2 regions of the Pantoea sp. E2023-21 genome follow, and region 1 is predicted to be linked to the other one. Evidence: predicted binding sites of a transcription regulator. Region 1 holds the regulator's gene; the other holds the start of a gene.
The links. Region 1 encodes CRP, which controls carbon source genes, mostly activating them, when cyclic AMP is high. Its sites were predicted from a motif close to ATGTGANNNNNNTCACAT; they were not measured.

Region 2: a site for CRP is predicted at 2,385-2,402, ahead of ACRQ84_RS04905 (6-phosphofructokinase). Genes of this name have one in related genera too.

What each region holds. Positions count from the first base shown of each region.
Region 1 covers NZ_CP195344.1:2,902,238-2,906,453, reverse strand. Annotated here, with positions in the region: gene ACRQ84_RS13710 (YccS/YhfK family putative transporter) at 1-1,688, opposite strand, end outside; gene crp (cAMP-activated global transcriptional regulator CRP) at 1,747-2,379, opposite strand; gene ACRQ84_RS13700 (OsmC family protein) at 2,684-3,088, shown strand; gene ACRQ84_RS13695 (phosphoribulokinase) at 3,169-4,038, opposite strand; gene ACRQ84_RS13690 (YheU family protein) at 4,100-4,216, opposite strand, start outside.
Region 2 covers NZ_CP195344.1:1,019,693-1,023,908, forward strand. Annotated here, with positions in the region: gene ACRQ84_RS04895 (L-ribulose-5-phosphate 4-epimerase) at 1-297, shown strand, start outside; gene dld (D-lactate dehydrogenase) at 407-2,101, opposite strand; gene ACRQ84_RS04905 (6-phosphofructokinase) at 2,537-3,517, shown strand; gene ACRQ84_RS04910 (PTS sugar transporter subunit IIB) at 3,528-3,842, shown strand; gene ACRQ84_RS04915 (PTS sugar transporter subunit IIC) at 3,835-4,216, shown strand, end outside.

The DNA of each region.
Region 1 (4,216 bases):
GATGCCTGGTTCAATGAGTTGAACAGCGCATTGTGCGCCTGATTAACCTTCATGCGCTGATAAGCCAGTTTCTCGGGCGACTGTTCCGGTCCCAGCAACAGTCGCAAGGCATCCTGATACGCTTCCAGCGCATCGTGTGCGTTCTTGCGCAGCAGCCCGCTTTGCCACTGCGGCCACAACCAAATCATCCCGGCGAAGGCAATCAAACAGCCCATCAGGGTATCCATCATGCGTGGCAGTAAAAATTGCGCGCCGTTAAGTGACAGCAGCTGCAGCGAATACACTGCGGTGACGGTGAAGCCAATCATCGACCAGCCATAATATTTCCGCGTGATCAGATAACTTGCCAGCGTGATCCCCAGCATAAACAGCAGCGTGATCGATTCCGGCACCGCCAGCTGTAGCGAGGCGGCAGCGATCAGCAAACCCGCAAAGGTGCCCAGCGCACGGTGCTGAATACGCACGCGTGTCGCGCTGTAGCCGTTCTGGCTGACGAACATGATGGTCATCAGAATCCAGTAAGGTTTGGGAATGTTGAAGAACAGCGCCAACGCGCTGCCAAACATCAGCATCACGGCGAAACGAGCGGCGGTGCGTAACGCGGAAGATTTGAACGACAGATAACTGCGCAACGCCGGCAACAGCGGCAAACGGCGCTGGCGATCGGCCATCAGGTCACGTGTGTAGAGTGGCTTCTGCGTGCGCAACACGCGGGCGATGCGACTGAAGTGATACAGGCAGAAGTTGCCGACCGGATTATCCGGATGCTGGCGCGCAATTTTCTCCAGCGCGCCGAGCTGTTTCTCCATGTGAAAACGATCGGGTAATTGATGGTAGAGGATCGCATCGGCCAGCACGCGCAGCCGGGCTGAGATGATTTTGGCGTTCCAGCGAATCACCGCTTCGGCGTGGCTCTCCTCCACGAGCTTTTGCACCTCTTCGGGCTGATGCAAACTCACCGAGATGTGTTCCTGTAAATCCAGCGCCACCTGAAAAGCGCGTGTCAGACGTTTGTGGCTGTTATCACGGCTGGCCGACAACATGTGCATTTGCTGGTAGCAGGTCGTGATGAGATCGACCGCCTTTTGCTGGCGTGCCAGCAGGGGGGGCAGCGCTTTTTCCGGATCGGTCAACTGCGTCAGTAAGGTGTATTTGGCATCGCAATAATCGGCCAGCTCACGGAACAGCAGGCTAAGCGATTCGCGCATCGGCTGCTCTTTCCACAGCCAGAACCAGAACCAGTTGAACAAGCCGTACCACAGCGTGCCGCCTATGTAGAGCAGCGGCGGCACCCACATCGGCATGCGTCCCACTAAACTGAGCGTAAAGATGGCGGCGATTAACGTCGCGGGGAGCAGGCGCGCATGCAGTGGGCCGATTTCACCGGTCACGCCAATCAGCAGCGGCAGCGCCAGCAAAATCAGCGGCAGCGGAATTTGGTACGCGGTGAGGATTTGCATCAGGAAACTGCCGGTGGCAAACAGCGAACCCCCTACAATCAGGCGTTTGAAGAAGCGTTTGTGCGGCGTATCCAGCCCCGCCATATTGCAACAGGCAGGCACTAACGAGAACAGCAGACCTTTTTGCAGATCGCCAAACAGCCAGCCGAGAGCCACAGGCAGGCACAGCACCAGCGTTTGCCGCAGCGCATAGTTAACTTCAGGATGATAGATGATTCGGCGCCACATCAGCTCATCGCAAATAGAAACGGCGCGATGTTGCCATCACGCCGTGGGTGAGAAGAAATTAGCGGGTGCCGTAAACGACGATGGTTTTACCGTGTGCGGAGATCAGATTCTGATCTTCCAGCATTTTCAGGATACGACCCACGGTTTCGCGTGAGCAGCCCACGATCTGACCAATCTCCTGACGGGTGATTTTGATTTGCATCCCGTCCGGGTGAGTCATCGCATCTGGCTGTTTGGCCAGATTTAGCAGCGTTTGCGCGATACGTCCGGTCACATCGAGGAAGGCAAGGTTGCCCACTTTCTCAGATGTCACTTGCAGACGACGCGCCATTTGCGACGAAAGTCGCATTAAAATATCCGGGTTTACCTGAATCAGCTGACGGAATTTTTTGTATGAAATTTCAGCCACTTCGCAGGCAGACTTCGCACGCACCCAAGCACTGCGTTCCTGGCCTTCTTCGAAAAGACCGAGTTCGCCGATAAAATCTCCCTGATTGAGATAGGAGAGAATCATCTCTTTGCCTTCTTCATCTTTAATCAGTACCGCTACGGAACCTTTCACGATGTAGTACAGCGTTTCCGCTTTCTCACCCTGATGGATGAGCGTGCTTTTGGATGGATATTTGTGAATATGGCAATGGGACAGGAACCATTCGAGTGTAGGGTCTGTTTGCGGTTTGCCGAGAACCATTCGCTATTATCCTCTGTTGTAATCGTGCCCAAAATACAGGGGGCATTTTTCCCTGTCAGGCGGTTTAATCGTCGAGCGTTTCCAGTAAAGGAAAAATTATTCCGGGTGGACTCTTAAGCTACGCTTTTGATTCTTCCCGCCTTCGTCTGTAATGACGAAAATATTTTCAGCACTGTTTGTAGCACAGCTTTAGCGAGCTGTCTTGTGTTGTCTCGCTTCAGCAGAAGGGGGATTACTCTGGATTGCTGTTTGTCAGGTGAAAGCGTACTCTGGCGGCAAAACCGCCTCTTCAGGAGAAAGAATAATGCAGGCACGAGTGAAATGGGTGGAAGGTTTGACCTTTCTCGGAGAATCCTCATCCGGCCATCAGGTATTAATGGACGGTAATTCCGGTGATAAAGCGCCAAGTCCAATGGAGATGGTGCTGATGGCGGCGGGCGGTTGTAGCGCTATTGATGTGGTGTCGATCCTGCAAAAAGGGCGCAGCGATGTCGCCGATTGCGAAGTGAAACTCACTTCAGAACGTCGCGAAGAAGCGCCACGTATTTTTACCCGCATCAATCTGCACTTCATCGTCAGCGGCAAAGCGTTAAGCGACAAGGCGGTTTCACGCGCGGTTGATTTGTCAGCGGAAAAATATTGCTCGGTGGCGATCATGCTGGGCAAAGGCGTGGAAATTACGCATAGCTACGAAGTGATCGCGCTTTAATGCTGGCAGGTGCGCATTAATGCGCACCCTACAAAACGCTCTCATTTCGTAGGGTCGCCATTCATGGCGACCAATGACACTCACTCAATCCGCTTCCCTTCAATGAGTCGCTGCACCAGCGGTAGCATAATCAGCTCCATCGCCAGTCCCATTTTTCCGCCCGGCACCACCAGCGTATTGATGTGGGAGATAAACGATCCCTGAATCATCGACAGGAGATAGGGGAACGCGATGCCTTCCAGACCGCGGAAATGAATCACTACGAAACTTTCGTCGAGCGACGGAATTTCGCGTGCCGCAAATGGGTTGGACGTATCAACGGTTGGCACACGCTGGAAGTTAATGTGGGTGCGTGAGAACTGTGGCGTGATGAAGTTGATGTAATCCTCCATTGAACGCACCACCGAATCCATCACCGCCTCACGCGAATGACCGCGCTCGCCCGTGTCGCGCACCAGCTTCTGAATCCACTCAAGATTAACAATCGGGACTACGCCAACCAGCAAATCGACATGCTCTGCGACATTTTGCTGCTGCGTGACCACGCCGCCGTGCAAGCCTTCATAGAACAGCACATCAGTGTTCTCCGGCAGCGGTTGCCAGGGGGTGAAAGTGCCCGGCACCTGATTCCACGGCACGGCTTCGTCGTAAGTGTGCAAATATTTACGCGATTCGCCCAAACCGGTTTGGCCGTAATGCCTGAACGTCTGCTCAAGCAAGCCGAAGTCGTTGGCTTCCGGGCCGAAGTAACTGATATGGCGACCCAGATCGCGCGCCTTGCGGATCGCCATGTCCATTTCCGGACGCGTGAAGCGATGGAAACTGTCACCTTCTACTTCCGCTGCATGCAAATTCAGCTGCTGGAAAATCTTACGGAAGGCAAGGCTGGTGGTAGTGGTTCCGGCGCCGCTGGAACCGGTAACGGCAATAATTGGATGCCTGGCTGACATAACAGAGCTCCCTGTGAGGTCCGGCGATGAGCATTGTTACCACGAATTGCCGCGGGGTGCATCAGCCGCGGAATTCACCTTTTGGCATGATATTGATGGATTCATGCAGTTCCGACCACACCAGCACCACATCGCCACGCTCCAGCTGGCGGCGCACGTCGGCAACTTTTTGCAGTAA
Region 2 (4,216 bases), 1.9 Mb from region 1:
AGCACTGATGAAGTGCAGGGCGAGTATGAGCTGAATACAGGTAACGTTATTATCGAAACAATGGGGAATAACCCGCCTTTGCATACTCCAGGCGTCGTGGTGTATCAACACGGCCCCTTTGCGTGGGGAGCTAACGTTGAGGAGGCTGTGCACAATGCGGTGGTCATGGAGGAAGTGGCAAAAATGGCATGGATCGCGCGCGCTATTAATCCCCGGCTGCGGCCAATGAATCAGGACTTAATGAATCGGCATTTCGAACGTAAACATGGCGTTAATGCTTATTACGGGCAGGGATAATGTCAGAATGCCAGCCCCTTGAGAGATGAAAATCCCCATTACCCTACGCACACATTGTAGCGGCGCAAGGCATTGCGCGATAAATCGCGCCGCTACAGTTCGTGCAAATCTACAACCAAAACTTCTTCTTACTGGTTTTGCCAATCCCTGGATTACAACTGTTAGTGGGATCAAGCTGTTTCCAGTGCTCAACGTGCTCGCATGAAGCCTGATAAAGATGCCCGACATTATGTTCAGCCGGATATTTCGCGCCGCGCTGCGCCAGATACCGCTTCACCTCCTCTTTAAACACTTTGGCGTCGTAGCCCGGTTTTAGCACGTAATCCTGGTGATTTACGAAACAGAAAAAGTGACCGCAACATGAATCAACCTGCACCTGCGCCGCCAGATGATCCGGCAGCGTTAAGCGCCACGCGTCATCATTACGGCGCAGCGCCACGTCAAAGGCCACCAGCCGCTCGTTGGGGTTGTATCCCAGCGCATCGCAGTAGGAAATGGTGCAGCCACCCACGCCGAAACGCACCAAAAAGGCATCTGCCGCTTCGCGGGCATCGCAATGGAAAAAACCGCCTTGCTGGTCAGCGAAGAACTGCTGCAACAATGCCTGTAACTCGGCGGTTTGCGGCGACTCTACTTTGATCATCAGATGATGCTGATATTCGCTGCGATAATCCATGATGCGCGGCGCGATAAAGCTCGGTGTCAGTTGGTTAAAGCATTGCAGCACCCGATCAACAAAATTGCGCGGCAGGAACGGCAGATGACTGACGCGCACATCCCATTTGGCTTTATTCGCCATCATCTGTGGGATCGCCTGCGGACCGAGTTTGCGGATCGCCAGATACATATGTTTGGCGTAGCGCACGGTTAAATCGAAGGCGTTGCGATGGATATATTCTGCCTGCAGCGGCAGGTCGCTCATTCGGGTTAACAGGAAACGCCGCAGTGACACCAGCACGCTTTCATCGTGGGTGCCGATGTAAAAGGTATCGCTGCCGGCGCTGGCTTCAAAAGTGGGTAAGCGCACGGCGAACACCACCACTTTACCGGCGCTGCCAGCGCTGTCGTGCAGGTAACGCAGATCGCCATTAAAACGCGCTGGGGAGTCGGCTGCCACATCACGCAGGCGGTCGGCGTAATCATCGGCCCAGATTTTCCCTTGCCAGTCGGGTTGATCGCCGGTTTGATAGCGCTGCTGCGTCAGGTTTTCCAGCATCGCTTCCGGCGTCTCGCCCAACTCGATGCCGAGATGGTTGACCAGCTCTAAACGACCATCATCGTGAATGCGGGCGAACAGTGATTTTTCGGTAAAAGCGGGGCCGCGCCGAATCAGCGAACCACCAGAATTATTACAAATGCCACCAACCACCGAGGCACCGATGCAGGACGAACCAATCACCGAATGCGGCTCGCGGCCCAGCGGTTGCAAGGTGTGCTCCAGTTCGGTCAAGGTGGTGCCGGGAAAGGCAATCACCTGACGCGACTGATCGATCACCTGCACGCCTTTGAGTTGGCGGGTGCTGATGATCACAATATCGCGGTCGTAATCATTGCCGTCGGGTGTTGAACCGCCGGTGACGCCGGTATTTGATGCTTGCATCAGAACGATCGCATCGTGCGCCACACACACCTGCAGGGTTTGCCACAGCTGCAACAGGCTTTGCGGTAACGCCACTGCAAGCGCTTCGCCACGCCCGATGCGGAATCCCTTTAAGTACCAGGCTTTATCATCCGCATGGGTTAATAGCTGTTTGCCGCTCACCACGTCAGCCAACTTACGCAACATGTCATTCTGGATACTCATCTTCTCTCTTCTTTATTCTTTATCAGCCACGGTATTGGACAAGCGCAGCTGCATTGAGTCAATCACTCACTGGACCTGACACGTAAATAACGCACGTAATCATTATCCCTTTAACTTTTGCGGAATAATCGTCAGAAACCGATAAAAGTGCGCGGGAAATCACAAAATAGATCGAAAGAAAAAGAGCGGGAAGGGCGTTAATTAGCGCCATTGGTTTTACTGCGTAAAATAAATATAAGCATATGATTTCTATCATTATTTTTAATTTGAGCGTATAAGTGCCATGTGATTTAAGTCACAAAATTAAACCTAATTAAGATGCTGTCAATGATCATCACTGGTAAATACATGGCAAAAGTGTGATGTCTGTTGCAAATAACAACTCGGTTAAACGGAAGAATGAATTCCAGACGCACAGCATAAAGGATGATGACAATGAGAATTGGCATGGTGATCAGCGGTGGTGATGTAACCGGGATTAATAACTTTGTGTATCAGATATCACGCCTAACCCAGGCCGAAATGGTGTTATTCAATGGCGGCATTCCAGGCTTATTGGAAAACAATCACCAGGAAATATCTCAACGTGATTTAGTGGATTACGCTATCGCTTCTATTCCGGTTATGCAGTCAGGACGAACCAGCAGGAAATTAATTCGCCCTGAATATGAAATGATCGCTAAACATCTTAAGTCGTTGCGCATCGATGTATTAATTATGGCCGGCGGTGATGGGTCATTACAATTTCTGCACACGCTGAGTGAATTTGGCGTCAACTGTTTTGGCGTCGGCATGACCATTGATAACGACGTCTTTGGCAGTGATTACAGCATCGGTTTTTCCACTGCCTGTGAGCAGGTATTAAAAGAGGTGGCAAAATTACGCAATACCGGCCGTGCGTTAACCGGCCGCGTATTTATGGTGGAACTGCTTGGGGGATATTGCGGTGAATTAACCTTGCAGTCGGCGATTAAATCTAATGCGGATTTTGCGCTGATTCCCGAATGCCAGATTGCGCCACAAGAACTGGCCACGCGCATCACGCAGCGGCTGGCGGCACAGAACAGCGTGATTATTTTGTGCTCAGAAGGCTATACCCGCGAATATTCGCCGGGCTTTCAGGGCGCCATCGATACCTTAATTAAACAAATTGAACCGTTAATTGGTGTACGTATTCGTAAAACAATCATCGGTTATGGCCTGCGTAATGGCGATCCCACCTGTGAAGAGATATATCAGGGCACCATTATGGCCAGTGAAGTCGCGCGTTGTATTCAGTCGGGAATGCGCAATAAAGCGGTCATTATTAATGGTAGTAATCGACCGATTCCGATTGATTTAATAAGCATGAAAAAACGCCTGGTCGATACTGAAGGGCATCATTATAAACTCGCTAAACAACTGCAAATTCTGTGAGGAAATAGCCATGCTGAAAATATTATGTGTCTGTGGATGTGGTCTGGGTTCAAGCTTTGCGATTGAGATGAGCGCCAAGTCGGTATTAAAGAAACTCGAAATCGATGCGGATATCGATCACACCACCATTTCTGAAGCCAACGCCTTTAAATCCGACATGATTTTAACCCAGAAAGCATTTGCTGATGTGTTAAATGCCGATGCCAGCCCGGAGCAGATCAAGCGGGTGATTATTCTCAACAAGCTGACAGACAAAGCGGAAATTGAAGAGAAAATCGTGGCGTTTATGAAAGAACGTAATTTAAAGGTTGCTAACCATGAATAGTGTGATCGACTTCCTGGTAAAAGACTTATTAGGGCAGGCATCAATACTGATCGCCTTTATTGCCCTGATTGGTCTGCTGCTGCAAAAAAAATCGGCGGGTAAGGTGGTGGAAGGCACTTTTAAAACCCTGCTCGGTTTCTTAATTATGATGGCCGGTATCAACATAATTGTCGGTACGCTGACCTTCCTGAACACCATTTTTACCCACGGTTTTGGCATGCAGGGTTATATCACTGACGTTGCCGCCATTGCCGGGTTAGCAAACCGCGAGCTGGGTTCAGAAGTGGCGCTGACGCTGTTGGTGATCTTTATCGTCAACATCATCATCGCGCGTCTGACACCGTTCAAATACATCTTCCTGACGGGTCAGGCGC